2 regions of the Pseudomonas sp. GW823-FHT05G12 genome follow, and region 1 is predicted to be linked to the other one. Evidence: predicted binding sites of a transcription regulator. Region 1 holds the regulator's gene; the other holds the start of a gene.
What was found. The regulator FliA, encoded in region 1, starts transcription of late flagellar genes. The targets are predictions, from matches to a motif close to CTAAAGTTTNNNNNNNNNNNGCCGNTAA.

Region 1 (11,737 bases):
TCGTTGATCGAGGAAATGGAATACATCACCACGAAGAAGGCGAACAGCAACGTGATGAAGTCGGCGTACGACACCAGCCAGCGCTCGTGGTTTTCGTGTTCCTCGGTATGACGACGGCGACGCATGGGTTACTCCATGAAGCCTTGCAGCTTCAGCTCGATCGAGCGCGGGTTTTCACCTTCGGCAATCGACAGCAGGCCTTCGAGCAGCATTTCGCGGTAGCGCGACTGGCGCATGACGATGGCCTTGAGCTTGCTGGCGACCGGCAATAGCACAAGGTTGGCACTGGCCACACCGTAAATGGTCGCGACAAAAGCCACGGCAATGCCATTGCCCAGTTGCGACGGGTCGGCCAGATTGCCCATCACATGGATAAGGCCCATGACCGCACCGATGATGCCGATGGTCGGCGCATAGCCGCCCATGCTTTCGAATACCTTGGCTGCCTGGATGTCACGGCCCTCCTGGGTAAGGAGGTCGACCTCGAGGATGCTGCGGATGGCTTCCGGCTCGGCGCCATCCACCAGCAGTTGCAGGCCCTTGCGCGCATAGGGGTCGGGCTCGCTGTCCGCTACCCCTTCCAGGCCCAGCAGGCCTTCTTTGCGAGCGGTCAGGCTCCAGTTCACCACGCGGTCGATACCGCCCGCCAGGTCGACCCGCGGAGGAAACAGGATCCAACGCAAAATCTGCAAGGCGCGCTTGAACGACGACAGCGGCGACTGCAACAACGCCGCCGCCAGGGTGCCTCCCAGCACGATCAGAGCCGCCGGGCCATTGACCAGTGCACCGACATGACCGCCTTCAAGGAAGTTGCCACCGACAATGGCAACGAAAGCCAGGATCAGACCGATCAGGCTGAGGACGTCCATCAGACGCACGCCTCCACCAGGTGCTTGCCGATTTCGTCCAGGCTGTACACGGCATCCGCTAGGTTCGCCTTGACGATGGCCATGGGCATGCCATAAATCACGCAGCTGGCTTCATCCTGGGCCCACACCGTGCTGCCCCCCTGCTTGAGCAGGCGCGCGCCTTCGCGGCCATCGGCGCCCATGCCGGTGAGCACCACCGACAACACCTTGTCACCGTACGACTTGGCCGCCGAACCGAAGGTGATGTCCACGCACGGTTTGTAGTTCAGGCGCTCGTCGCCGGGCAGGATCTTCACCGTGCCACGGCCATCGATCATCATCTGCTTGCCACCGGGGGCCAGCAGGGCCAGGCCCGGGCGCAGCATGTCGCCGTCTTCGGCTTCCTTGACGCTGATGCGGCACAGCTTGTCCAGGCGTTCGGCAAACGCTTTGGTGAAGGCCGCCGGCATGTGCTGGATCAACACGATCGGTGCCGGGAAATTGGCCGGCAGCTGGGTCAGTACCCGCTGCAGCGCCACCGGCCCCCCCGTGGAGGTACCGATAGCCACCAGTTTGTAGGGTTTGCGCTTGGGTGCCGGCGACTGCGAGGCCGCCGGCGTCGGGGCCACTGCACGGGCAGGCGCTGCCGGGCGCGTCTGCGCCTGGCTGGTAAAGGTGCTGGCCGGCGCTGGCGCGGCGACCGGCGCCGTTCTGGCATAGCTGCCGATCCGGCGGTTGCTGCGCGAAATGGTGTGCACCTTCTCGCACAGCAACTGCTTGACCTTGTCAGGGTTGCGCGAGATGTCCTCGAAGTTTTTCGGCAGGTAGTCCACTGCGCCGGCATCCAGCGCGTCGAGGGTGACGCGGGCGCCTTCATGGGTCAGCGACGAGAACATCAACACGGGCGTCGGGCAGCGCTGCATGATGTGCCGCACGGCGGTAATGCCATCCATCATGGGCATTTCGTAGTCCATGGTGATCACATCGGGCTTGAGCGCCAGCGCCTGGTCGATTGCTTCCTTGCCGTTGGTCGCGGTACCCACTACCTGGATCGTTGGATCCGCCGAGAGGATTTCCGAGACACGGCGGCGGAAGAAACCAGAATCATCCACCACCAGGACCTTGACTGCCATAAACACTCCATTAGGCGGCGCAACCCGCCAGGGCGCGCCACCGAAATCAAATACGCCGCGCGGCGTAACGCTTGAGCATGCTCGGGACGTCGAGAATCAACGCGATGCGACCGTCGCCGGTAATGGTGGCCCCGGACATGCCCGGGGTGCCTTGCAGCATCTTGCCCAGCGGCTTGATGACCACTTCTTCCTGGCCCACCAGCTGATCAACGACAAAACCGATGCGCTGGGTGCCGACCGACAGAATCACCACGTGGCCCTCGTGCTGCTCTTCGTGCACCTGGCCCTGGACCAGCCAGCGCTTGAGGTAGAACAGCGGCAGCGCCTTGTCACGTACGATCACCACTTCCTGGCCGTCGACCACGTTGGTGCGCGACAGGTCGAGGTGGAAGATCTCGTTGACGTTGACCAGCGGGAAGGCAAACGCCTGGTTGCCCAGCATCACCATCAGGGTGGGCATGATCGCCAGGGTCAGCGGCACCTTGATGACGATCTTGGAGCCTTGGCCCTTGGCCGAGAAAATGTTGATCGAGCCGTTGAGCTGGGAGATCTTGGTTTTCACCACGTCCATGCCCACGCCACGCCCGGACACATCGGAAATCTCGGTCTTGGTCGAGAAGCCAGGGGCGAAGATCAGGTTGTAGCAGTCCGACTCGCTCAGGCGCTCGGCGGCGTCTTTGTCCATCAGGCCCTTTTCTACGGCCTTGGCACGCAGGATGTTCGGGTCCATGCCCTTGCCGTCGTCCGAGATCGACAGCAGGATGTGGTCGCCTTCCTGTTCGGCCGACAGCACTACACGGCCAGTACGCGCCTTGCCAGACGTTTCACGCTCGTCGGGCATCTCGATACCGTGGTCGACCGCATTGCGCACCAAGTGCACCAGCGGGTCGGCCAAGGCTTCTACGAGGTTCTTGTCAAGGTCGGTCTCTTCGCCGACCAGCTCCAGATTGATCTCTTTCTTCAACTGGCGCGCCAGGTCGCGGACCAGGCGCGGGAAGCGGCCGAAGACCTTCTTGATCGGCTGCATACGGGTTTTCATCACCGCGGTCTGCAGGTCGGCGGTGACCACGTCAAGGTTGGACACGGCCTTGGACATGGCCTCGTCGCCGCTGTTCAGGCCCAGGCGCACCAGGCGGTTACGCACCAGCACCAGTTCGCCGACCATGTTCATGATCTCGTCCAGGCGCGCGGTGTCGACGCGCACGGTGGTTTCCGCTTCGCTGGCGGCGTGCTTTTCGGCGGCCGGGGCCGGCGCGCGAGGCGCCGCGGCAGGTTTGCTGGCCGGCGAAGGCGCTGGCGCTGGCGCGGCAGCGGGCTTGGTCACTGGCGGGCTTTCGGCCTTGGCGGCAGCCGGCGCTTGCGCCTGGACAGCAGCCGGGGCTTCTACAGCGGCAACATCGCCACCAAACTTGCCCTTGCCGTGCAACTGGTCCAGCAGGGCTTCGAACTCGTGCTCGCTGATTTCATCGCTGGCTGCGCTGTTGTCTGGCGCGGCAGGTGCTGGTGCCTGGGCGGCTGGCAAGGCGCCAGCCTGGAAGGTGCCCTTGCCATGCAACTGGTCGAGCAGCGATTCGAATTCGGCGTCGGTGATCTCATCACTGACCGCTTCGCTGCTGACGGCAACCGGCGGCGCGGCGACCTCGGCATTGAACTGGCCCTTGCCGTGCAACTGGTCGAGCAGCGATTCGAACTCGGCGTCGGTGATTTCATCACCAGCACCGCTGACAGTCTCGCCCTGCATCTGCTCGTCGGCCGCCGCTTGCGCCTTGATCGCGTCGAGCGAGTCGAGCAACTGCTCGAACTCACTGTCAGTGATGTCCTGGTGTTGCTCCTCGGCCTCGGCCGGCGCTGCAGCCACCACGTCGGCAACCGGCGCCGGTGCAGGCGCTGCAACAGCTTCGGCTGCGCCAGGTTCGGCCAGGCGCGACAGCGCTGCCAGCAGTGCGGGGGTGGCCGGTGTCACTTCGGCACGCTCGCGCACCTGGCCGAACATGCTGTTGACCGTATCCAGTGCCTCGAGCACCACATCCATCAGTTCCGCATCGACACGGCGCTCACCTTTGCGCAGGACGTCGAACACGTTCTCGGCGATATGGCAGCACTCCACCAGCTCGTTCAGCTGAAGGAAGCCGGCGCCCCCTTTTACAGTGTGGAAACCGCGAAAGATCGCATTGAGCAGGTCGGCATCGTCAGGTCGGCTTTCCAGCTCGACCAGTTGCTCGGACAATTGCTCAAGTATTTCGCCGGCCTCTACCAGGAAATCCTGGAGGATTTCTTCATCGGCGCCGAAGCTCATCAAACGTGCTCCTTAAAAACCAAGGCTGGACAGCAGATCATCGACATCGTCCTGACCGGACACGACGTCTTCACGCTTATCGGCATGAATCTGCGGACCTTCACCCCGAGTCGGATGTTTTTCTCGATCTTTTTCTGCACGCAATTGATCGTGGTCATGTTTTATACCGGCAAAGCGGTCGACCTGGCTGGCCATCAGCACCAGCTTGAGCAGGTTGCTTTCCACCTCGGTCACCAGTGTGGTGACGCGCTTGATCACCTGGCCGGTCAGGTCCTGATAGTCCTGGGCCAGCAAAATGTCGTTGAGGTGCCCGGAAACCTTGCGGTTACCTTCGGCGCTGTGCGTCAGGAAACTGTCGACTCGCTTGACCAGATCACGAAATTCCGGCGCAGCCACTTCGCGGCGCATGAAGCGCTGCCAGTCGGTGCTCAGGGCCTTGGCCTCGTTGGCCAGCTCATTGAGCACCGGTGTGCTTTCCTCGACCAGGTCCATGGTGCGGTTGGCCGCGCCCTCGGTGAGCTTGACCACATACGACAGACGCTCGGTGGCGTCGGTAATCTGCGACACCTCTTCTGCCTGCGGCATGGTGGGGTCGATCTGGAAACTGACGATGGCACTGTGCAGCTCGCGAGTCAGCTTGCCGACTTCCTGGTACAGGCCGCGGTCGCGGGTCTGGTTCAGTTCGTGAATCAACTGTACCGCCTCGCCGAAACGGCCCCGCTCCAGGCTTTCGACCAACTCCTGGGCATGCTTCTTCAGGGTCGACTCGAACTCGCCCAAAGACGTTTGTGATGAATCCATGACGCGCCCCCCTGACGTGACTCAGCCGTTGACGCGTTCGAAGATCTTCTCGATCTTCTCTTTGAGCACCTGAGCGGTGAACGGCTTGACCACGTAACCATTGACGCCGGCCTGGGCCGCTTCAATGATCTGGTCGCGCTTGGCTTCAGCGGTCACCATCAAGACCGGCATGCTTTTCAGCTTGTCGCTGGCACGCACTTTACGCAGCAGGTCGATGCCGGACATGCCCGGCATGTTCCAGTCGGTCACCAGGAAGTCGTAGTGACCGTTTTCCAGCATCGGCAACGCCGTGGTGCCGTCATCGGCTTCGTCGGTGTTGGTGAAACCCAGGTCACGCAACAGGTTCTTGATGATCCGCCGCATCGTCGAAAAGTCGTCAACGATGAGGATTTTCATGTTCTTGTCCAATTAGACCTCCAAGCAGTCTCAAACGCGCTCGGCCTACCGAGCACGCACTCATTCAATTCGGTACAACGTGGAAAACGACTGCAACGACAGTGGGCTCAACGCGCCCGCCATTCCCCCAGGCGGCTGCGCAGGCGCGCGGCACATTGGCTGTGCAACTGGCTGACCCGCGACTCGCTGACACCCAGCACCTCACCGATCTCCTTGAGGTTCAGCTCTTCGTCGTAGTACAGCGCCAGCACCAGGCGCTCACGCTCCGGCAGGTTGGCGATAGCCTCGGTCAGGGCAGCCTGGAAGCGCTCCTCCTCCAGGCCGCGCGCAGGTTCGACCTGGCCACTGGCGCCATCCTCATGCAGCCCTTCGTGCTCGCCGTCCTGCAACAGGTCGTCGAAGCTGAACAGGCGGCTGCCCAGGGTATCGTTCAAGATCCCGTAGTAATCATCGAGACTCAATTGGAGTTCGGCAGCAACTTCATGATCTTTAGCGTCACGGCCTGTTCTGGCTTCAACCGCACGCATGGCATCACTGACCATACGGGTGTTGCGGTGTACCGAACGCGGCGCCCAATCGCCTTTGCGCACTTCGTCCAGCATGGCCCCGCGGATGCGGATGCCGGCGTAGGTCTCAAAGCTGGCGCCCTTGCTGGCGTCGTATTTGTTGGCCACTTCCAGCAGGCCAATCATGCCGGCCTGGATCAGGTCCTCGACTTGCACATTGGCCGGCAAGCGCGCCAACAGGTGGTAGGCGATGCGCTTGACCAGCGGCGCGTAGCGTTCGATCAGCTCGTACTGGGCGTCCTTCGCCGCCCGGCTGTACATCTTGAAGCCGCTGGCGTTCATAGTACGGGTCCCGCGCTGGTGGGTTGCACCAAGCGCTCGACAAAGAACTCCAGATGGCCGCGCGGATTGGCCGGCAGCGGCCAGCTGTCGACCTTCTGGGCAATCGCCTTGAAGGCCAGCGCGCACTTGGAGCGAGGGAAGGCTTCGTAGACGGCACGCTGCTTCTGCACCGCCTTGCGCACGCACTCGTCGTACGGCACAGCCCCCACGTACTGCAGGGCAACGTCAAGGAAGCGGTCGGTGACCTTGGTCAGCTTGGCAAACAGGTTGCGCCCTTCCTGCGGGCTCTGCGCCATGTTGGCCAAAACACGGAAACGGTTCATGCCATAGTCGCGATTGAGCAGCTTGATCAACGCGTAGGCGTCGGTAATCGAGGTAGGTTCATCACACACCACCAGCAGCACTTCCTGGGCGGCGCGAACGAAGCTGACCACCGAGTCACCGATACCCGCAGCGGTATCGATCACCAACACATCGAGGTTGTCGCCGATCTCGCTGAACGCCTGGATCAACCCGGCATGCTGGGCCGGGGCCAGATGCACCATGCTCTGGGTGCCCGAGGCTGCCGGTACGATACGCACACCGCCGGGGCCCTGCAGCATCACGTCACGCAGCTCGCAACGCCCTTCAATCACATCGGCGAGGGTACGTTTGGGGGTAAGGCCCAGCAACACGTCGACATTGGCCAGGCCCAGGTCGGCGTCCAGCAGCATGACCCTGCGGCCAAGCTCGGCCAGCGCCAGGGACAAGTTCACTGAAACGTTAGTCTTGCCGACGCCACCTTTGCCACCGGTCACGGCGATCACCTGTACGGGATGCATGCTACCCATGTCTGTTCTTTACCTTGTCTCGCTGGGACTCAGGCCACACGTAGGGCAATTCTGCGTGCCCCTTGGCATAGCGACTTTGCACACGCTTCATGGTCAACCCGCTCGCCGTGGGTTGTGATAGAGATCAGCGAACATGTCGGCCATGGCCTCTTCGCTGGGCTCGTCCTGCTGCTGCACATTCACCGCCCGCGTGACCAACTGGTGGCCCCGCGGCAGGTGCAGGTCGTCAGGAATGCGTGGGCCATCGGTAAGATAGGCCACTGGCAGTTCATGACTGATGGCAAGGCTCAACACATCGCCAAGGCTCGCCGTTTCATCGAGTTTGGTCAGGATGCAGCCGGCCAGGCCACAGCGCTTGTAGCTGTGGTAGGCGGCGGTCAGCACCTGCTTCTGGCTGGTGGTGGCCAGCACCAGGTAGTTCTTCGCGGCAATGCCACGCCCGGCCAAGGTTTCCAGTTGCATGCGCAGCGCAGGGTCGCTGGCTTGCAGGCCGGCAGTATCGATCAGCACCACGCGCTTGCGCAGCAGTGGTTCCAGCGCTGCTGCCAGCGACTGGCCCGGGTCGACGTAAGTCACCGGCACGTTGAGGATGCGGCCCAGGGTCTTGAGCTGCTCCTGGGCGCCGATACGGAAGCTGTCCATGCTCACCAGCGCCAGGTTCTGCGCGCCGTACTTGAGCACGTAGCGCGCGGCCAGCTTGGCCAGGGTGGTGGTCTTGCCCATGCCCGCCGGGCCGACCATGGCAATCACCCCGCCCTCTTCGATCGGCTCGATTTCAGGCACTTCGATCATCCGCGCCAAGTGAGCCAGCAGCATGCGCCAGGCCTGGCGCGGCTCTTCGATCTCGGCGGTCAGGTCCAGCAGCTCGCGGGCGATCGGCCCGGACAGGCCAATACGCTGCAGGCGGCGCCAAAGGTTGGCCTGCTGCGGCTTGCTGCCCTGCAGCTGATTCCAGGCCAGCGAGCCGAGTTGCACTTCCAGCAGCTCGCGCAGGCCCGACAGCTCGGAGCGCATGGCATCGAACAGGCGTGGGTCAACCGGCGCAGCAGCCGGTACGGCGGCGGCCTCCGGGGCCTCGACGTGCGGCTCGATCAACGGTTCGGCAGCGGTCAAAGATTGCCCGGCGAACAATTGGCGGTTGTTGTCGCTGCTGTCCTGGCGCTGGTCCAGCTCGGCCTGGGCAGTGGCAATGCGCGTATGGGTCTTGCGCAGCTCTTCTTCCAGCTCGGCGTTGGGCACACGCGGGGCCAGGGCGGACAGCTTGTAGTCCAGCGCGGCCGTCAGCTCGACACCACCGGCAATGCGGCGGTTGCCAATGATCGCGGCATCGGCGCCCAGCTCGTCACGGACCAGTTTCATGGCCTGACGCATATCGGCGGCGAAAAATCGCTTAACTTGCATTATCCCCTACCTCAGCCGTTAGGGCCCACGGTGGCAACGATGGTGACTTGCTTGTTGTCAGGTATTTCCTGATACGCCAGAACATGCAAATTCGGTACAGCCAGGCGACCGAAACGCGACAACATAGCGCGGATCGGGCCGGCGACCAGCAGAATGGCCGGCTGACCCTGCATTTCCTGGCGCTGGGCCGCCTCGATCAGCGAACGTTGCAGCTTCTCGGCCATGCTAGGTTCCAGAAGAACACCGTCTTCCTGACCCTGCCCGGCCCTTTGCAGACTATTCAGCAAAATCTGTTCCAACCTTGGCTCCAGGGTAATCACTGGTAGCTCCGACTCAACGCCGACAATGCTTTGCACGATGGCGCGACACAATCCGACGCGCACCACCGCCACCAGCGCGGCGGTATCTTGACTCTTGCCCGCGTTGTTCGCGATGGCCTCGGCAATACTGCGAATATCGCGCACTGGCACCTGTTCCGACAACAGGGCTTGCAGCACCTTGAGCAGCCCCGACAAGGAAATGACGCCCGGGACCAGCTCTTCTGCAAGTTTAGGCGATGCCTTGGCCAGCACCTGCAGCAGCTGCTGAACCTCTTCGTGGCCGATCAGCTCGTGGCAGTGCTTCTGCAGGATCTGGTTGAGGTGGGTGGCCACCACGGTGCTGGCATCGACCACGGTGTAACCCAGCGACTGCGCCTGTGAGCGCTGGCCGACGTCGATCCACACCGCCTCCAGGCCAAACGCCGGGTCGCGCGCGGCAATACCGTTGAGGGTGCCAAACACCTGCCCAGGGTTGATCGCCAGTTCGCGGTCCGGATAGATCTCCGCCTCGGCCAGAATCACCCCCATCAGGGTCAGGCGGTACGCGCTGGGTTGCAGGTCGAGGTTGTCACGAATGTGCACGGTGGGCATCAGGAAGCCCAGGTCCTGCGACAGCTTCTTGCGCACGCCCTTGATCCGCGCCAGCAACTGGCCGCCCTGGTTGCGATCGACCAGCGGGATCAGCCGATAGCCGACCTCCAGGCCGATCATGTCGATAGGGGTGACGTCGTCCCAACCCAGCTCCTTGGTTTCCAGCGCGCGCTGAGGCGAGGGCAGCAGGTCCTGCTGGCGCTGCGCCTCTTGCTGGGCTTTGACCTTGGCCTGCTGCTGCTTCTTCCACACCAGGTAGGCGCCGCCGGCCGCCATCAGGCCAAGGCTGAGGAAGGCAATGTGCGGCATGCCCGGCACCAGGCCCATGACGATCATCAGCCCCGCCGACACCGCCAGCGCCTTGGGCGAATCGAACATCTGCCGGTTGATCAGCTTGCCCATGTCTTCAGAGCCTGAAGCACGGGTGACCATGATCGCGGCGGCGGTGGACAGCAGCAGTGATGGCAATTGCGCCACCAAACCGTCACCGATGGTCAGCAGGGCATAGACCTTGCCGGCCTCGCTGAACGACATATTGTGCTGCAGCATGCCGATGAGCATGCCACCGATCAGGTTGATGAACAGGATCAGCAAGCCGGCGATGGCGTCGCCGCGCACGAACTTGCTGGCACCGTCCATCGAACCGTAGAACTCGGCCTCCTGCGCCACCTCGGCACGGCGGTGCTTGGCCTGGGCCTGGTCGATCAGGCCGGCATTGAGGTCGGCGTCGATGGCCATCTGCTTGCCAGGCATGGCGTCGAGGGTGAAACGCGCACTCACTTCCGAGATACGCCCGGCACCCTTGGTCACCACCACGAAGTTGATGATCATTAGGATGGCGAATACCACGGCACCGACCACGTAGTTACCGCCGATCACCACCTCACCGAAGGCCTGGATCACTTTACCGGCAGCGCCATGGCCCTCCTGGCCATGCAGCATGACCACACGGGTGGACGCGACGTTCAGGGCCAGGCGCAACAACGTGGCCACCAGCAGGATGGTCGGGAACGCGGCAAAGTCGAGCGGGCGCAAGGCGTATACACAGACCAGCAGCACCACGATCGACAGGGCGATGTTGAAGGTGAAGAACACGTCGAGCAGGAACGGCGGTATCGGCAACATCATCATTGCCAACATCACCAGCAGCAACAGCGGCACACCCAGGTTGCCCCGGCCGAGCCCGGCCAGGTTGTTGCGGGCGTTGCTGATTAACTGAGTGCGATCCACCGCGAGTCCTCTTGATGCAAAACTTTGACGCCCAGGGGGCGCCTGGGCGTGGCTTTGCAAGAAGCTTTCCAACTTTGCTCGGCGAAGGATTTATGTTGCTGGTACCGGCCCTTTCGCGGGTAAACCCGCTCCTACACGACGGCCCGCGCCCAATCACCGATGTGTGTCCATCCCCGATCAGGTGTAGGAGCGGGTTTACCCGCGAATACGGTAGCGGCGGCAACGGTGAACGGCGGGTGGAGATTGGCCAGCAGGCCCGGCCCTTTCGCGGGTGAACCCGCTCCTACAGCGCGCCAACCGCCGACATGTGCCCACCACCGTGGTAGGAGCGGGTTTACCCGCGAAAGAGCCAGAAGCCGTGACACAAGATCAACTGTCGCGGCGCAGGTCCGGCGGGATCGGCAGGTCGTCCTTCAGCGGCTCTGGGCGCTTGCCCTTGCCGGCGCGGTATTGGCGAATCTGGAACACATACGCAAGCACCTGCGCCACCGCCAGGTACAGCCCCGCCGGGATCTCCTGCTCAAGTTCGGTGGAGTAATAAATCGCCCGCGCCAGCGCCGGCGATTCGAGGATCTGGATGTTGTGCTCCACGCCAATTTCACGAATCTTCAACGCCATGAAATCGCTACCCTTGGCCAGCAGCAACGGCGCCGCACCGCCTTTCTCCGGGTCGTATTGCAAAGCCACCGCATAATGCGTCGGGTTGGTGATGATCACGTCTGCATCCGGCACCGCCGCCATCATGCGCCGCTGCGACACCTCGCGCTGCAGTTGGCGAATACGTTGCTTGACTTCGGGCTTGCCCTCGCTGTCCTTGTACTCGTCGCGCACTTCCTGCTTGGTCATCTTCATTTTCTTGTGCGTCTGGTACAGCTGGAACGGCACATCTGCCGCGGCAATCAGCAACAGCCCGGCTGACATCCACAAGGCACTCCAGCCCACCACCTGCAAGCTATGGATGATCGCCTGCTCCAGCGGCTCATTGGCAATCGACAGCAAGGCCTGGCGATCACCGGAGAGCACCACCACCGCCACCACCAGAA
Region 2 (11,737 bases), 1.8 Mb from region 1:
GGCGGCGCAACGGTCAACGGTGACCTCGGGCAGGTTGGCTGGTCGCTGACCGCCTCGCGCCGGCCGATGAGCAATTCATTGCTGTCGTTCGCCGGCGCACGCGACCGCCCGACGGGCGTGCGCTGGGGCGGGGTCACTGCCAATGGCGCCACGCTCGGCCTGAGCTGGGACCAAGGTGGCGACAACGGGGTGTGGGCCAGCCTGGGGCACCATTGGCTGTACGGCGAAAACGTGGCCGACAACCAGCGGACCCGGGCCATGGCCGGCTTTTACCACCGCGTGGTGGAAAAGGCCGACGAGCGTGTACGTGTTGGCGTGACGCTGATGCACTGGCGCCATGACAAGGACCTGGGCGGCTACAGCCTGGGGCAGGGCGGTTACTACAGCCCGCAGCGCTACAGTTCGGTGGGCGTGCCGGTCAGTTATGCCTGGCGCAACTACGACTGGTCGCTGCTGCTGGAAGGTTCCGTCAGCTGGTCTCAGGCCCATAGTGGCAGTAGCCGCTTGTACCCGGACGCACACATCAACCGCAAGGTACTGGCGCACTATGGCGTCGATTCCAACATCGATGCGATGACTGAAGCCAGCGACAGCAGTGGGTTGGGCTACCGCCTGCGCGGTCTGTTCGAACGGCGCCTGAGTGACCAGTGGGTACTGGGCGGCGGCTTCGACTGGCAGCACAGCGATGACTATGCGCCTAGCCATGGCATGCTCTACCTGCGCTACCTGTTCGAACCGTGGCGAGGCAACCTGGCCCTGCCGGTGACACCACTGGAGCCTTACGGCGAGTGGCGGTGACGGCAATTGCTGCGTTGCAAGGGGCGCGCCTGCACGGGGCGATGCGGACCAAGGGTTGACACCAGGCACGGCGCCCCACCATTATCCAGCCATACCTACGCAACGGGCTTGCCAGCATGTCCACATCCAACCACGCCATTCTCGCTTCGGGCTTCATCGCCCAGGCAGGCGCGTGCGTTGCCGTTGCCAAGAAATCCAAGAAACAGCCGCTCATCTGACCGAGGCGCGCTGTCTCGTCAGGTGGGCTGACGAGACAGAAGGCGCCAGGTATCCCTGCCACCACTTCCACTCTTCGCCCTGCTGACGCTGACTTTCGGTCAACATCAGGAGTTTTTGCATGTCGAATTTCCGTGGTATCTGGATCGCCCTCGTCACGCCAATGCGCGCCAATGAAATCGACTTCCCAGGCCTGGAAAAGCTGGTGAAGAAGCTGCTCGAAGACGGTGTGGCCGGTTTTGTGGTGTGCGGTACCACGGGTGAGGCGGCGGCGTTGTCCAAGGCCGAGCAACTGGCGCTGCTGGATGCCGTGCTGGCCTGGGTGGAGCCGGGCAGGGTGGTGATGGGCCTGTCAGGTTACAACCTGCGTGAGTTGCTGGCCTTCCAGGCTGAAATCCAGCAGCGTGACATTGGCGGGCTGCTGGTGCCCGCACCTTGCTATATCCGCCCTTCGCAGGCCGGCATCGAAGCCTTCTTCGCCACCGTGGCCGATGCCGCCAGCGTGCCAGTGATCGTCTACGACATTCCCTACCGCACTGGCGTACGCATCGAGCGTGAAACCCTGCGCCGTATCGTGCGCCATCCACGCATTGCGGCGGTGAAAGACTGTGGCGGTGACAACGAGACGACCATGGCCCTGATCGAGGACGGCCACGCTCAGGTGCTGGCCGGTGAAGACCTGCAGATCTTCAATAACCTGTGCCTGGGTGGGGCTGGCGCCATTTCGGCCTCCGCGCATGTGCGCGCCGACCTGTACGTACGCATGGTGCAGCAGGTCGACAGCGGCGACTGGGCCGCCGCGCGTGGTACGTTCTACCAGTTGCTGCCCTGGATCAAGGTGGCCTTTGCCGAGCCCAACCCGGCCGTGGTCAAGGCGGCGTTGCAGCTGCAAAGCCTGATTGCAGACGAGCTGCGCGAGCCCATGCAGGCGTGCACGAATACCACCCGAGACAAGCTGCAAAGCGTGCTGTGTTCGCTCGGCGCCTGAAGCGGCAACGGTTGATGGCGGGTTGACAAGCCGCCACACCCTTGGTCGGTTCGGGGTCGGCGGGTGCCTCGCGAGCGGATCTCTGCCAGCTACGCGCTGAGACAGAGTATTGCCAGGGCCGCTTTGCGGCCCTGTCGCGACCCCAGGTTGCTCCTACGCTGGCTGGGTCGGCAGGCGCTTTTCCATCGGCTGATACACCAGCCCGGCAAACTCACCCACGTCGCCTGCCAGGGTGAATCCGTAGCGTTGGTAGGCGGGTACAGAAGACAGTGATGCCTTTACCGTCACCACCTCAGCGCTGGCATGCTCCAGTGCTGCGTTCATCAGGCGCTTGCCTATACCCTGGCGTTGCAGGCCTGGTGCAATGAACAGCATCGCAACGTGACGGCCTTCCTTGAGCTCGATCAGCCCCGCGATAGCGCCTTCGACAAAACAGGCCAGCATGAGGTTGTCACCCTGCATGCGCTCGGCAAACGCCTGGGGTGCCGACACCTGGGTAAAGGTCTCGATACCTTGCGCCGACAGCGTGGGCGCGACTGCCTGCATGAAGGCATCCATGCACAAGGCGCAGGCCTGGGGGAGGTCGTCAGGGGTGAGCGTGCGTACTTGCATGGTAATCGTCCTTGTATGGTTTCCTTCTGCTGCCAACTTTAACCTGTTACGGGTTCAAGGGCCGAGCCTTGAGGCGTTAACCCAAAGCACACAGCGCGTGCTTTGATTGGCGGCATCAAGCTGCCGTGGCAGCGCCCGGCTTGCGCTCGCCAATCAGGATGTCTTCGAAGAATGCCCCGACAGGTTCGGTAGGGTGGCACAGCTGTATCTCCAGCACCCACACCACCTCGCTCGGGACAATCTCCACCTCGGCCAGCTTGTCCTGGCTATACAACACATGCGGGAAGTCGGCGATGCGATGCCCGGCCAGGTTGCGCTCCAGCTGCCAACCTTTGGCCTGGGCACTGCGCTCGGCGAAGTCATACAGTTCACGCCCGGTCAACCCGCGGCCCCAGGCCTGGCGGGTCTCGTCGAACACTTCATGCAGTGCCTTCACGCAGGCGTGGTGCAGGGCGTGCTGGCCAAACACGAACGTATCGCCATAGTCACCTTCATAGCCATCCCATACCGGGCCAACGTCGACCACGACGATGTCCGTGGCGCGTAGCGCACGTTGAAGGTCAATGCCTTGCCGTGGCGTACGCACGGTATCGTCACCAAAACGGATGTAGGTGGGGTGCCAGGTGTGTGAGGCGCCCATCGCCTGCAGGGTATGCGCGGCCATCTCCAGGGCCTGGGCAGTGGTCATGCCGACCTGCAGTTGGCTGGCAATGGCAGCCACGGCCCGCACCGACTGTTCGCGGGCCGCGAGCATGCCGTCCAGCGAATAACGTGGGCCGACCTTTTCCAGCTCAGGGTGCAGTGTGCTGGCTGCTGAAGCCTGCGTTTTCAGTGCACCACTGGCGACAAAGGCCTCGGCCACAAAACGATGGGGCTGTACCCCTGCCGCAAGGCATTGCTCGCGAGTCTGACTGATCATCTTGGCATTGCCACAGGCGTAGACCTGGGCTTCGCCCCAGCGATGCGTCTGGCTGAGCGCCACCTGCTGTATACGGGCCTGGGCCGAGAGTACCGGTTGCCAGTGGAAGTGTGGGTGCACACTGCTGGACACGTCGAGAAATTCGCGGTCATAGAAATCCGCCGGCGATGAGCCACCCCAGTACAACGTGACTTCGGCATCGCCGGCCAAGGCCGTCAGCAGCAGCGGCTTGATGCCGGCGTAACCTGTGCCGGTGGCGAAAAGGATCAGCGGGCGTTGGTCATCGTGCTGCCAGGTACAGGCGCCCAGCGGGCCTTCGAGCTTTACCGTTGCACCTGCTTGCAGGGTGGGCAGCAAACCTTCGGTGAACAGCCCACCGCTGACCTTGCGAATGTGAAACACCAGTTGCCCTTGTTCCCGGGCAGGCAGGTTGGCAATGGAGAAACAGCGGCTGTCGCCGTTGTCCAGCTGGAACCGCATGTACTGGCCCGCCCGCACCTCCAGCGGCTGAGCAGGCTGCAACACCAGCTCGACGATATCTGCGCTCAGCGCGCGCTTGCCAACAACCTGTGCCTGGGTTTCCAGTGCCGGGGCGTCCAGTGACCAGCCGGGTATTTCCAGGCGCATGTCGCTGCAGGCGTGGCTCTGGCACAGCAACATCTCGTCGGCGGCCAAGGGGTAGGAAGGCGGCGGTGTGTCCGCATCCCGCTGCTTGTCCTGATGCTGCCCTGAGACCACCTTGACCTTGCAGGAGCCGCAGGCGCCGCGGCGGCATGAAAAGGGTACCGGCAGGCCGCTGGCGAGCATGGCATCGAGCAGCAGCTCCTGGCTGGCTTCGAAGGTTTTGCCCGAGGGCGACAATTCAATGACGTGGCGGCTTTGCATGAGCACCTCGGGGCAAATGGAGGTTCGATTGTTGCTATAGTCCAGGACCAGCAGAACCCCCAGTTTTGGATATTTCATATGGTCCAGCTTCGTAAATGGCAGCCACTGCTCAGGCTCGATGGGGCACAGGCTTCGTACCGACAGATCGTCGAAGGGCTGGTGGCCGCAATCAGCGAGGGTCGCCTGCGCCCTGGCACGCCGTTGCCGGGCACGCGGGAGATGGCGCAATTGCTGAACGTCAATCGCAAGACCGTGATCCTTGCTTATGAGGAAGCCGAAACCAAAGGCTGGCTGCAAAGCGTGCAACGCCGGGGCACCTTCGTCAGCCAGCAGCTGGCGCCTGGCACAGCGGCCGTTTCCGGTGCCGTGCGGCCTTTTGCCCTGGCGCTGCCAGAGGAACCTGCCGTTGCCTACTTCAAGGCGAACGAACAGGCTGTAGCGCAGCAAGGGCGGCCGGGGGCCTTGTTCTTCGACAACGGCGCCTGTGACCATCGCCTGCTGCCACAGGCTGTACTGCATCGCTATTACCGCAATGCCTTGCGCAGCAGCTTCACCAGCAACAGCGTGCGCCACGGCAGCGAGTGCAGCAGCCGCAATCTGCGCAGCGCCCTGGCCGACATGCTGCGGCACAACCGCAGCCTGAACGTTGGCGCCGAGCATATCTGCCTGACCCAGGGGGTGCAGATGTCACTATCCCTGGTGGCCAGTGTGTTGCTCAAGCCGGGTGACGTTGTGCTGGTCGAGCGCCTGAGTTACCCCCCTGCCTGGGAGATCTTCCGTCAGCTGGGTGCCCGCCTGGTGACCGTGGAGCTGGACCATGAGGGTTGCCGGGTCGACCAGCTCGATGCCCTGTGCCGGCAGCACAAGGTGCGGATGATGTACATAACGCCCCATCACCAGTTCCCGACCACGGTCAGCCTGCCAGCCGGGCGCAGGCAACAGCTGCTGGAGCTGGCGCGCCAGCATGCCTTTTGCGTGGTCGAAGAAGATTACGACTACGAATACCACTTTGCCGGGCGGCCCTATCTGCCTTTGGCCAGCGACCGCCAGCAGCGGCACGTGATTTACATTGGCTCACTGTCCAAGCCTTTGGGCAGCACGTTCCGTTGCAGCTATATCGTGGCACCGGTGGAAGTGACAACCGTGCTGGAACGCAGGGCGATGCTGACCCTGGGGCAGGGCGATGCAGTCATGCAGCAGATGTTGGCGGACCTGATCAATGATGGGGAGCTGAAGAAGCACTTGCGCCGGGTCAACCGCGAGTACCGGCGCCGGCGTGAGACCTTGTTGGGGTGTTTGCGCGATGCGTTCGGTGAGCAGATCAGCGTGCAGGCGCCAGAAGGTGGTCTGGCGCTGTGGGTGAGGTTTGCCGATGGGATCAACGTGGATCAGTTGGTCGACCAAGCGCTGGAACGGGACCTGGTGGTGCGCAGTGGGCGGCAGTTTTCACCGTTTGGCCATGCCGAGAATGCCTTGCGCCTGGGGTTTGCTTCGCTGGATGCGGATGAGATCCGGCAGGCGACCCAACGCCTGGCAGACGCAGCGAAAGCGATTGGCAAGGCGCGGTAGCGGATGGCACGGGCTTCGCCCGTGTTCGCGGGCAAGCCCGCTCCCACAGTGATCGCGCTGGCCTCAGGATTTATGCAAAAGGGTTATGCCCTCAAGGGTTTCAAGGCCTCTGGGTCTCAACGCATTCCGTTCGGTTACCGCACATAACCGCATCGCGGCGCCTCAAGCCTGCGCCAGTACCTCCGATAGCAGCACACCCACCCTCGAATCATCGATCAGAAGTGGTGCCAACAAGGAGTACTGCCCGCATGCTTGCCAACCTGAAAATTCGCACCGGAATGTTCTGGGTGTTGTCGCTGTTCAGCCTGACCTTGCTGTTTTCGACCGCCAGTGCCTGGTGGGCCGCCTTGGGTAGCGACCAGCAGATCACTGAACTGGACCAGACTGCGCACCAGTCGGACCGGTTGAACAATGCGTTGCTGATGGCGATTCGTTCCAGCGCCAACGTGTCTTCGGGTTTTATCGAGCAGTTGGGTGGCCATGACGAGAGTGCAGGCAAACGCATGGCGCTGTCGGTGGAGCTGAACAACAAGAGCCAGGCGCTGGTCGACGAATTTGTCGAAAACGCCCGCGAACCCGCCCTTCGCGGGTTGGCAACCGAGCTGCAGGCTACCTTTGCCGAATACGCCAAGGCGGTGGCTGGGCAGCGTGAAGCGACCCGCCAGCGTTCGCTGGAGCAGTATTTCAAGGTCAACAGCGATGCCGGTAATGCCATGGGGCGGTTGCAAACCCTGCGCCAGCAGCTGGTGACCACACTGAGCGAACGTGGCCAGCAAATCATGCTCGAGTCCGACCGGCGTCTGGCCCGGGCACAATTGCTGAGCCTGTGCCTGCTGGGCGTGACCGTGGTGCTGGCGGTGCTGTGCTGGGCGTTCATTGCCCAGCGTGTGTTGCACCCCCTGCGTGAAGCCGGTGGGCATTTCCGGCGCATTGCCAGTGGCGACCTGAGTGTGCCGGTGCAAGGGCAGGGCAACAACGAGATCGGCCAACTGTTCCATGAGCTGCAGCGCATGCAGCAGAGCCAGCGCGACACCCTTGGGCAGATCAACAACTGTGCCCGGCAGCTGGACGCCGCCGCCACGGCGTTGAACGCGGTCACCGAGGAAAGCGCCAACAACCTGCGTCAGCAGGGGCAGGAGCTGGAGCAGGCCGCGACTGCCGTGACCGAAATGACCACGGCAGTGGAGGAGGTTGCGCGCAACGCGATCACCACCTCGCAAACCACCAGTGAATCCAACCAGCTGGCCGCGCAAAGCCGCCGGCAAGTCAGCGAAAATATCGACGGCACCGAAGCCATGACCCGCGAAATCCAGACCAGCAGTGCGCACCTGCAGCAGTTGGTGGGGCAGGTGCGGGACATCGGCAAGGTGCTGGAAGTGATCCGCTCGGTGTCCGAGCAGACCAACCTGCTGGCGCTCAATGCTGCCATCGAGGCGGCCCGTGCCGGTGAGGCCGGGCGCGGCTTTGCGGTGGTGGCGGATGAGGTGCGCACACTGGCCTACCGCACGCAACAGTCGACCCAGGAAATCGAGCAGATGATCGGCAGCGTGCAGGCGGGGACCGAAGCTGCGGTGGCTTCCATGCAGGCCAGCACCAACCGCGCCCAGTCGACACTGGACGTGACCCTGGCCTCGGGGCAAGTGCTGGAGGGCATCTACAGTGCGATCGGCGAAATCAACGAGCGCAATCTGGTCATTGCCAGTGCGGCCGAAGAGCAGGCTCAGGTGGCGCGGGAAGTAGACCGCAACTTGCTGAACATCCGCGAACTGTCCAACCATTCCGCTGCGGGTGCGCAGCAGACCAGCGAGGCGAGCAAGGCGTTGTCGGGGCTGGTGGGGGAGATGACGGCGTTGGTGGGGCGGTTCAAGGTTTGAGGCGCTGCGCCTGCGTGGAACATTAAGATAAGGTTAAACTTATTTAAAGTTTCCCTTGCGGGTTGACTTCGATACTACGCTTGAATAAAGTTCGACCGCCCCGAGCGCGGGGCCTTTTTTCCCTTCACTGAAGAATTCAATGGACACAGTATCTCGTCGCTGCCTGATCTCTGCCGAATGGCCTGGTCAGGCACTTGAACCGGAACACCGGTCCCGACACCCTGGTCGGGCAAGCCGCGCCAGAGCCTGATGCTCCGCCGTGACTTGCCGCCGCCGGTGTTGGCCGGTTGGAGGCAAGCTCATGAACCTCACTTCATTCGTTTCACATCGCCAGCCTGCGTGCCTTGCGCCGCAGCAGGCCGGCGCCTGGCCGCGGCGTCTGCACGGCTACCTTGACCACCACCAGCACCCCCCAAGTAGTTGCGGGGTGCTGGTGCGTGTTCATGCACGCTTGAGCCCCCGCACTGCTCACTGAATAAAAGATATTGAACGGTATCTTTGTGCTCGAACTTTTTACCTTAAAAGTTCGCGGGATGACTATTGCCCTGTGTTTATTAAAAGGAATCAAACCATGGATTGCGCGAGTAGAAAGTTCGCTGCCGAAACAACTTCCGACTCTCGGCAGCGGACAGACAACTGTCGGAAAGAACCAGCATTATTCAGCGACCCGACATGCCTTCGTTCACCGCCTGAGTGAAACGTCTGTGTGTCGTGCCGCCGCAGCGGCAGGAGCACAGCAACATGACTGTCAAACACCGTAACACCTCATCGGCCAAAGCCGAACGCGAAACCCGCCTGTCCACCCGCGCCGCCCGTGAAGCGCGCAATGGCCTGGCGGTCACCCTCGCCAACCTCGATGCCAGCGAACAGGGCTTGACCGAGCACGAAGCCGCCAAGCGCCTGGTGCGCGATGGGGCCAACCAGGTTGCCCACGACCCGCAACCCCACGCCCTGGTGCAGTTGCTCAAGGCCCTGAACAACCCGTTCATCTATGTACTGCTGACCCTGGCCGGGATCAGCTTCGTCACCGACTACTGGCTGCCGGTCAGTGCAGGCGAAGCAGACGACGCCGACCTGACCAAGGTCATCATCATCATGACCATGGTCAGCCTCAGCAGCCTGCTGCGCTTCTGGCAGGAGTACCGCTCGAACAAGGCTGCCGACGCGCTCAAGGCAATGGTGCGCACTACGGCCACCGTGTTGCGCCGCGAGCAGACCGGGCAAGCCCCGCGCCTGCGCGAAGTGCCCATGGACGAACTGGTGGCCGGCGACATCGTGCAGCTTTCTGCAGGTGACATGATTCCCGCCGATATCCGCCTGCTCGAAGCGCGAGACCTGTTCATCAGCCAGGCCGTGCTCACCGGCGAAGCGTTGCCGGTCGAAAAGTACGACACCTTGGGTAATGTCGCGCAGAAGTCCGCCGCCGAGCATGGCGCATATCAGGACAACCTGCTCGAGTTGCCGAACATCTGCTTCATGGGGACCAATGTGGTCAGTGGCCGCGCCCGCGCCGTGGTGGTCGCCACCGGCCGACGCACCTATTTTGGCTCGCTGGCCAAGGCCATTGCCGGTTCGCGCAGCCAGACCGCTTTTGACCGCGGCGTGAACAGCGTCAGCAGCCTGCTGATCCGCTTCATGCTGGTGATGGTGCCGGTGGTGTTCATGATCAACGGTGTGGTGAAAGGCGACTGGGGTGATGCCTTCCTCTTCGCGCTTGCCGTGGCAGTGGGCCTGACCCCGGAAATGCTGCCGATGATCGTCAGCGCCAACCTGGCCAAGGGCGCCGTGGCCATGGCCCGGCGCAAGGTGGTGGTCAAACGCCTGAACGCCATCCAGAACCTGGGCTCCATGGATGTACTGTGCACCGACAAGACCGGCACGCTCACCCAGGATCGGATCATCCTTGAGCACCATGTGCGCTTCGACGGCCAAACCGACAAGCACATCCTAGAGCTGGCCTGGCTCAACAGCCATCACCAAAGCGGCATCCGCAACCTGATGGACCAGGCCGTGCTGCATTTCGCCGGCCAGGACCAACAGTTCCAGGCGCCTTACGCCTACGTAAAGGTCGACGAATTGCCGTTCGACTTCATCCGCCGCCGCCTGTCAGTGGTGGTGAAGAATGCCTTGGGCGATCACCTGCTGGTAAGCAAAGGGGCGGTCGAGGAGATGCTCGCCATCGCCACCCATGTGCAGGAAGGCGACAAGGTCGTTGCCCTTGATCCGTGCCGTCGCCAGCAGCTGATGGCCAGGGTCGATGCCTTCAACCAGGACGGCTTCCGCGTGCTGGTGGTTGCCACCCGGCAGATCCCGGCGGCCGAAGGCAAGGCGCAGTATCACACCGAAGATGAGCGCGATCTGGTCATCCAGGGCTTGCTGACCTTCCTCGACCCGCCCAAGGAAACGGCCGGCCCGGCCATCGCCGCCTTGCGCGACATGGGCGTGCAGGTAAAGGTACTGACCGGCGACAACCCGGTGGTCACGTCCAAGGTGTGCCGGGAAGTAGGCCTGGCGCCAGGCCAGCCGTTGCTCGGCCAGGACATCGAGGGCATGGACGACACCACCCTGAAGCTTCAGGTGGAGGAGCGCACCGTCTTCGCCAAGCTCACCCCGTTGCAGAAATCGCGCGTGCTCAAGGCCCTGCAAGCCAATGGTCACACCGTGGGCTTTCTTGGCGACGGCATCAACGATGCCGCCGCCCTGCGCGATGCTGACGTCGGTATCTCGGTGGACAGCGGCACCGACATCGCCAAGGAATCGGCCGACATCATTTTGCTGGAAAAGAGCCTGATGGTGCTCGAGGAGGGCGTGCTCAAAGGCCGCGAAACCTTCGGCAACATCATGAAGTACCTGTGCATGACTGCCAGTTCCAATTTCGGCAACGTGTTCTCGGTCCTGGTGGCCAGTGCGTTTATCCCGTTCCTGCCGATGCTGGCGATCCACTTGTTGCTGCAAAACCTGATGTATGACTTTTCCCAGCTGTCGCTGCCCTGGGACCGCATGGACAAGGCGTTCCTCAGCAAGCCACGCAAATGGGATGCCCGCAACATCGGCCGCTTCATGTTGTGGATAGGTCCTACGTCGTCGATCTTCGACATCACCACGTTCGCCCTGATGTGGTACGTGTTCGCCGCCAACAGCGTCGAAATGCAGGCGCTGTTCCAGTCTGGCTGGTTCATCGAGGGCTTGCTGTCACAGACGCTGGTAGTGCACATGCTGCGCACTCGCAAGGTACCGTTCTTCCAGAGCACCGCTGCATTGCCGGTGGTATTGGCAACGGGGCTGGTCATGGCATTGGGTATCTACATCCCGTTCTCCCCGGTGGGCGCGATGGTCGGCCTGGTGCCGCTGCCGTGGGAGTACTTCCCTTGGCTGGCCGCCACCCTGCTGGGCTACTGCGTGGTCGCCCAGGCCATGAAGACCCTCTATATCCGCCGTTTCGGCCAGTGGTTCTGAGCGATGCAAGGAGAGCAGACCATGCGAGTACTGATTTGTGCAGGGCGCAACTACGCCGACACCCGACGCTGCCGCCAGGCCCTGGACGACGTCCAGCGCCAGCGGCCGATCCGGGTATTGATCCACGGTGGCAGCCAGTTTCTTGGTGGGGAAATCGAAAGCTGGGCGCGCGAGCATGGCGCCGATCTGGTGCGTTACCCGCCAAACTGGCAGCTGCACGGCAAGCAGGCCGAACGCTTGCGCAACCTGTTCATGCTCAATGACAGCCGCCCTGACCTGTTGCTTGCCTTGCCCGGTGGCGATGACACCGAGGAGCTGCTGGCCAGGGCCCGTGGCGCCGAGCTTCAGGTGGTGTGCGCCAGGCAACCACGCCAGCCTGAGCGGGACGATTGCAGCTAATGCAAGCGCCTGGAGCCGTAC

Region 2: the regulator FliA is predicted to act here: its motif matches at 6,149-6,176, upstream of AC3RCM_RS16190 (methyl-accepting chemotaxis protein).

Annotation. Positions count from the first base shown of each region.
Region 1 is NZ_CM179501.1:1,736,551-1,748,287, reverse strand. It holds gene motD (flagellar motor protein MotD) at 1-125, opposite strand, end outside; gene AC3RCM_RS08085 (flagellar motor protein) at 129-869, opposite strand; gene AC3RCM_RS08080 (protein-glutamate methylesterase/protein-glutamine glutaminase) at 869-1,981, opposite strand; gene AC3RCM_RS08075 (chemotaxis protein CheA) at 2,028-4,277, opposite strand; gene AC3RCM_RS08070 (protein phosphatase CheZ) at 4,290-5,078, opposite strand; gene AC3RCM_RS08065 (chemotaxis response regulator CheY) at 5,100-5,474, opposite strand; gene fliA (RNA polymerase sigma factor FliA) at 5,582-6,322, opposite strand; gene fleN (flagellar synthesis regulator FleN) at 6,319-7,152, opposite strand; gene flhF (flagellar biosynthesis GTPase FlhF) at 7,246-8,553, opposite strand; gene flhA (flagellar biosynthesis protein FlhA) at 8,565-10,694, opposite strand; gene flhB (flagellar biosynthesis protein FlhB) at 11,064-11,737, opposite strand, start outside.
Region 2 is NZ_CM179501.1:3,537,781-3,549,517, reverse strand. It holds partial or broken gene bcsC (cellulose synthase complex outer membrane protein BcsC) at 1-798, shown strand, start outside; gene dapA (4-hydroxy-tetrahydrodipicolinate synthase) at 1,136-2,002, shown strand; gene AC3RCM_RS16205 (GNAT family N-acetyltransferase) at 2,156-2,614, opposite strand; gene AC3RCM_RS16200 (M24 family metallopeptidase) at 2,730-4,496, opposite strand; gene pdxR (MocR-like pyridoxine biosynthesis transcription factor PdxR) at 4,497-5,987, shown strand; gene AC3RCM_RS16190 (methyl-accepting chemotaxis protein) at 6,236-7,861, shown strand; gene AC3RCM_RS16185 (hypothetical protein) at 8,184-8,306, opposite strand; gene mgtA (magnesium-translocating P-type ATPase) at 8,603-11,317, shown strand; gene AC3RCM_RS16175 (DUF2493 domain-containing protein) at 11,339-11,716, shown strand.